Fodinibius salicampi: one gene and its partner. The protein of the gene in region 1 binds, or shares a complex with, the protein of each later gene. Links are inferred from orthologs where the notes say so. Each region holds a gene or a part of one and is shown on either strand. Other genes may lie near its edges. The genes, in order: ABEB05_RS16300 and accD.

What was found.
Region 2: the proteins of ABEB05_RS16300 (region 1) and accD are in contact, whole or in part, in a solved structure (PDB 8UXZ), measured with the Escherichia coli proteins. The link is inferred for Fodinibius salicampi from one-to-one orthologs.

What each region holds. Positions count from the first base shown.
Region 1 is NZ_BAABRS010000006.1:1,326-4,494, forward strand. The notes cover bases 99-2,933. They hold ABEB05_RS16300 (acetyl-CoA carboxylase carboxyltransferase subunit alpha), read left to right. Parts: upstream 99-946; coding sequence 947-1,921; downstream 1,922-2,933. Other genes in these bases: ABEB05_RS16295 (polyprenol monophosphomannose synthase), read left to right, coding at 99-821; ABEB05_RS16305 (acyl-CoA thioesterase), read left to right, coding at 1,924-2,358; ABEB05_RS16310 (DUF2085 domain-containing protein), read left to right, coding at 2,365-2,817; ABEB05_RS16315 (DUF4199 domain-containing protein), read left to right, coding at 2,835-2,933. Outside these bases: more of ABEB05_RS16295, read left to right, coding at 93-98; more of ABEB05_RS16315, read left to right, coding at 2,934-3,169. UniProt on the Escherichia coli protein: Component of the acetyl coenzyme A carboxylase (ACC) complex. First, biotin carboxylase catalyzes the carboxylation of biotin on its carrier protein (BCCP) and then the CO(2) group is transferred by the carboxyltransferase to acetyl-CoA to form malonyl-CoA.
Region 2 is NZ_BAABRS010000004.1:286,019-289,302, forward strand. What follows is about bases 209-3,158. They hold accD (acetyl-CoA carboxylase, carboxyltransferase subunit beta), read left to right. Parts: upstream 209-1,232; coding sequence 1,233-2,084; downstream 2,085-3,158. Other genes in these bases: ABEB05_RS14805 (hypothetical protein), read left to right, coding at 209-254; ABEB05_RS14810 (DUF3307 domain-containing protein), read left to right, coding at 247-975; ABEB05_RS14820 (S9 family peptidase), read left to right, coding at 2,150-3,158. Also shown: more of ABEB05_RS14805, read left to right, coding at 1-208; more of ABEB05_RS14820, read left to right, coding at 3,159-3,284.

The DNA of each region.
Region 1 (3,169 bases):
TCTTACTGTAACTTTAATCCCTTGGCAGAAGAGGGATAAGATTTTTAAAACCTAAATAGTGTTAGCAAAGTCGATTTTAAAATCATTATTCTATGGGAAGACATTCCTCATTAGTTATTGTACCAACATATAATGAATCTCATAATATCAGGAGACTTATTCGGCTGGTAATGAAGTTGGGGGATATTGATCTATTAATTATAGATGACGGATCGCCGGATGGAACAGCTGAAATTGTTAAAGAAGAGCAAAAGAAATTCTCTGATCATCTTTTATTAATAGAGCGGCCGGGAAAGCTTGGTTTAGGTACTGCTTATGTGCGAGGTTTTAAATATGCCCTGGAGCATGACTATCAGTATATATGTGAAATGGATGCTGATTTCTCTCATGATCCTAATGATTTGCCGATACTGATAAATGAGGTAAAAGATGGTCGGGCGGACCTAGCGGTTGGCTCGCGCTATGCAAACGGAATAAGTATTATTAACTGGCCGTTAAGCAGGCTCATCTTATCATATAGTGCTAACCTTTATGCCCGATTTATTACGGGGCTTCCAATCTTTGATACTACAGCTGGCTATAAATGTATCCATCGTAAAGTATTAGAGGGTATTTCCGTTGATAAAATTAGTTCTAACGGTTATGCATTTCAGATAGAGCTTCATTTTAGGGCTTGGATTGCCGGATTTCGTCTCAAGGAAGTGGCCATTATTTTTAGAGAACGTGAAGAGGGGGTATCCAAGATGTCAAAATCCATTGTATGGGAAGCGATTTGGCGTGTATGGGCATTAAAAATTAAGAGTATTTTTGGTGCTTTATAGATTAATTTCATTAAAAATAGGCTAACTAAAAACTCATATTTCTCTGATTAAGAAAGTCCTTAAACTCTTCGCTGTAGTTTGTATATTTGAGCATTCAATGATCGAAACAGTTTGATATTATAATTATGCAGTATTTAGATTTTGAACAACCTATTGCTGATTTGGAAGAAAAAATTAAAGAATTGCGTAGTCTTTCAATTGCCGATGAAGAGGTTTTGTCGCCGGAAATTGAGCGCCTCGAAAATCGGGTGGATGAACTGAGGGAATCAATATTTTCAAATTTGACCCGCTGGCAACGAGTACAGTTGGCCCGGCATCCAGAGCGCCCTTATACGCTCGATTATATTGAAAGGATTACCGATAATTTTGTCGAAATCCATGGAGATCGCTATCAAAGTGATGACAAGGCCATAGTAGGTGGGTTTGCCACTATCGAAGGCCAATCTGTGGTTATCATGGGTCATCAAAAGGGCAGGGATACCGAGAGCCGACAATTCCGTCGATTTGGAATGGCAAATCCCGAAGGCTATCGCAAGGCTTATCGGCTCATGAAACTGGGAGAAAAGTTCGATATTCCTGTTATTACGCTGTTGGATACCCCGGGCGCTTATCCCGGACTTGAGGCAGAAGAACGGGGACAGGCAGAAGCTATTGCCAAAAATCTGAAAATGATGGCTACGCTCAAAGTTCCTATTATATCAGTAGTTATTGGAGAAGGGGCTAGTGGCGGGGCTATCGGCATAGGAATGGGTAATGAAGTGTATATGATGGAGAATACCTGGTATTCAGTTATTTCTCCGGAGTCCTGTTCTTCTATTCTCTGGAAAACATGGGATTATAAGGAACAGGCTGCGGCCGTTTTAAAACTTACCGCCGAGGATCTTGATGAACTAAAAGTGATAGATGGCATTATTAAAGAACCATTGGGGGGTGCTCATCGAAATCCCGATCGTTCGGCCAAAGCCGTTAAAAATCAGCTCTTGGCATCCTTAAGTAGACTTAAGGAGATGAGTGAAAATGAACTGGTGGCAGCACGTATCGATAAATATTCGCAAATGGGAGAGTGGGAAATTGCCAGTAAAGCCAAAACAGAACAATAGTCGTGTTTCCTGCTGAAACCCCCATCTACCATTATTCCCACGAACTCCGTAGCCGATATGGTGAAACAGACCAAATGGGATATGTTTATTATGGCCGTTATTTGGAATATTTTGAAGAAGCCCGAACTGAGATGATTCGTTCCCTCGGTTTTCCCTATTCCCGCCTGGAAGAAAATGGAGTAATGCTACCAGTCGTTCATGCACAAGTGGATTATAAAGCTCCTATTTTTTATGATGAACTTATGCGAATTGAGGTAAGTTTGTTTGAAATCCCCACTGTAAAACTGGAAACCTACTATACGGTGTTTACAGAACGCAGGGAAAAACCACATTCGCGGGGTAAAGTTGTTCTGTGTTTTATGAATGAAGGAAGTCGTAAACCTTGTCGCGCACCGGATGACTTTATAGCGAATCTAACAGCTGCTGTGGAATCATGAGAGATTATGAAAAGTCAAAAGATGATTCTTTATTATCTTGTTTTCTTCTTCTCTCTTGCCTTAATGGTTATTGCGCTTGGTGGAGGCGTGTGGGGACAGAGTCAACCTTGGCAATTTCAGTGGCAACATAGTTTATTTCAGCATTTTTGTCATCAGATCCCTGATCGGTCTTTTGATCTTAATGGGCAACCTATGGCTGTATGCAGCCGGTGTCTGGGAGTTTACACAGGTTGGGCTTTGGGGTGGATTCTCTTGCCAATACTAAATATACTTAGAATCGTAGATTTTAATATTTTAGTTAAAATACTTGTTGGAATAGTATTGGTAAATTTAGTAGATATCAGTGGTGATTTTATTAACTATTGGGAAAATACATTAACCTCGCGTTTAGTACTGGGAATGCTACTAGGGAGCGCAGCAGCCATGCTATTTACGGGAGAATTCATTAATAAAAAATAAATCAAAAGGGAAATACTATGGAAGAATCACAAACGAAGGGATTTAATAATCCGGGAGAAGAAACCATAAATGCAGAACTTCCCTCATACTGGACTTCTGTAACGGTTGCCGGTCTGATATTTGGGATTTTAGCCTTCGTGCTGTCTTTAATAACATCTTATGCTACAATCAACTCAGAACCCAGTGGATCAATGTTTTCACCGGTACAGTTTATTGGGGTATTGGTTTGTCTGGCTGGCGCTTTTGGGGGAATGTTGGCAACCTGGCATTATGCGAAGGAATTTAATGTTGGAATAAAGTTGGGGAGAGGGGCATTAATTGGCTTTCTAACGGGAGTAGTTATTACCGTTAT
Region 2 (3,284 bases), on another replicon or contig:
TTTCTGATCAGGAGCAGCTGAATGCAGAACTTTCTACTGAACTGTATCTGTATGAATGGATCATAGAGCAGTGGTCGCTGTCGGCGGCAAGAATTGTTTATAAGAAACTAAAGGGACTGAAAGAACGAGAGATAGCTGAGGAATTTGGCATTTCCCAATCAGCCGTCAATCAACACAGTCAGGCTACTCATTGGAAGGGTTTACGCCAAATGCTTGAACGCTATGAGAATCTAATCAAATGGTATTATGAGTAATTTTTTGCAACTATTTTTTCAATTATTAATGGCGCATCTACTGGCCGATTTTTTTCTTCAGAGCAAATATATGTTGCGGCAAAAGCGTCGAAAAAGGTGGAAATCTCCACAGCTTGCGCTGCACGCACTGATTGCGGGCTTTCTGGCCTATCTATTTGCAGCACAATGGCAAAGCTGGTTGTTGGTGGGCATAGGAACGGCGTTCACTCACTGGCTGGTAGATGCCATCAAAGTTCAGGTAGATAAACAGAAAACAACTACGGCTTTTATTGTAGATCAGCTTGCCCATATAGCGGTAATTGTTACTATTGCTATATTACTAACGGAGGTGCCCGGAGGATTAGATGAGGTGATTGACCCTGAACAATGGGGCATATGGGCGGTGTATGGAGCAGGCTTGTTACTGCTGTTTCGGCCAAGTAGTATCTTTATACAGTTTGTAAGCGGCAGGTGGGCAGAAGTTGTGGGAGACCGGGCAGATGAATTGCCCAATGCCGGGGCCTGGATTGGATATTTGGAGCGCTTGCTTATTTTTCTGTTTATACTCGTTGGAGAGTATGCCGCTATTGGTCTTCTAATTGCAGCGAAGTCTATTCTGCGATTCCGGGACGATGAGAAGCAGCGCCTGACAACGGAATACATCCTTCTTGGAACACTTTTAAGCTTTACCATCGCTATTTTAATTGGAATGGGAGTACGCTTTTTTGCGGCTTCTGTCTAAAAAACTATCAGATCCTTTGAATTAGTCCCTGTCTGTAATTCATAAATCGAATTCTGAAGTAAAATAAGTTCAGCACGACATATTATAGAAGAAAAAAATCCGTTATAACATCTACCAAAGAGTTTTTTATAGATGATAATGCCCTTGAATCATTCATGGGGGCATTTATATCGAGAAATGTAGCAGACCAATAAAAAGATTTTAGCTTCGGCAGAGAATCATTATTTTTGGGTTCCATTTAAACTAAAAAAGTGATCATGGCCTGGTTTAAAAGAAAAGATAAAAATATCCAAACGGATGAACGTAAAGAAATGCCGGAAGGGGTCTGGATTAAAGTCCCCAAGACCGGTGAAACGGTTCACCGCCGCGAGCTGGAGGATAATCTCTGGGTAGATCCCCTTAGCGGTTATCACTTTCGTATCGGCAGTGAAGAATATTTCTCCTTTCTTTTTGATGACGGTGAGTTTGAAGAAATCGGCCAGGATATTGTACCAACTGATCCACTGGAGTTTGAAGACCGTAAGAAATACAGCGATCGATTGGAAGAGTACCAGGAAAAGACCGGACTTACTGATGCCGTACGTGTTGGCGTGGGTAAGATGAATGACTTGGATGTTGTAATTACCTGCATGGATTTTAGTTTCATCGGTGGCAGTATGGGATCGGTTGTCGGTGAACGTATAGGCATGGCCATCGATCACGCCCGCGAACACGAAAAACCGTTGATCATCATATCACAATCTGGTGGTGCCCGAATGATGGAAAGTGTGCTGAGCCTGATGCAAATGGCCAAAACTTCGGCCAAACTGGCACAACTCGAGGAGTCGGGCGTTCCCTATATTTCCGTAATGACGAATCCCACTACCGGTGGAGTGACTGCCAGTTTTGCGATGCTGGGCGATTTTAATATTGCCGAACCGGAAGCTCTGATCGGTTTTGCAGGCCCCCGTGTGATACGACAGACTATCGGTCGCGATCTGCCGGAAGGATTTCAGCGATCCGAGTATCTGTTGGAACATGGGTTTCTTGATTTTATTACCCCCCGTAATCAAATGAAGGACGAAATGACCAAGCTATTGAATATTTTACTCCACAAATTTGAAGAGTAGCTGAGGAGAGCTCTTTAGATTTGTTACTTGGCTTTGGGAAACTTGAATGCTAACATGCGCGATCTATGAAGAAACTACTTTTATTAGCCATAATTTTTGGTTGGATTCTGCAGCCTCTCTCAGCCCAGACCCAGGAAGTCCAATTCAACCATATATTCGATAACACCTTTAGAGCGGAAAGTATCCAAAATGTAAACTGGATGCAGGATGGCCGGTATTACAGTACTTTGAAGCGTGTCAACGGTGATATTGAGATTCGAAAATATGATATTACCACTGGGGATTATGAAGTGTTGATGTCTACTTCGGACTTAAAAGTACCGGGACGTGATAAGCCGATCATTATACAGGATTACCAGTTTTCTGCGGATGAAAGCAAGGTACTTATCAAAACCGATGTCGAATCGATCTGGCGGCGCAGTACCCGTGAAAATTATTTCATTTATGATTTTGAAACCGGTCGAACACAAAAGCTGACCCAATCGGACCAAAAACAGCAGTATGCCCAGCTTTCTCCGTCAGGGGAAAAGGCTGCTTTTGTACAGGAAAATAATCTCTATTGGGTAAACCTGTCTACCGGTGAGGAAACAGCTATCACAACCGACGGTGAATTTAATAAGATTATTAATGGCGCGGCCGACTGGGTATACGAAGAAGAATTTGGTTTTGCAAAAGCCTGGAGCTGGTCTCCGGATGGGGAAAAGATTGCCTTTTATCGTTTTGATGAGTCTGATGTGAAAGAATTTTTTATGACCGAATGGGGAGAATTGTACCCTGGACTCACACGCTTTAAGTATCCGAAAGCCGGTGAGGAAAATTCGGTGGTCAAAATTGGAGTTTATGATTTGGATGAGGATAATACCGTATGGATGGATATAGGTTCAGAAAATGATCAGTATATCCCCCGCATCAATTGGACGAAAGATCCCGAGACACTGGCCATTCGTCGCATGAACAGACTGCAAAATAAGCAGGACTTGATGCTTGCTAATGCAAATACCGGCGATACCGAGATTATAAAAACAGAAGAAAGTGATGCCTGGATTGATGTGCATGACGATCTGATTTTTTTAAAAAATGGCGAAGAGTTTGTCTATACCAGTGAAGAATCCGGCTATAATCATATTTACCTGTACAACCTTGATGGAGAATTGATTCGTCAGGTTACTCAAGGGGACTGGGAGGTAACGAATTATCTTG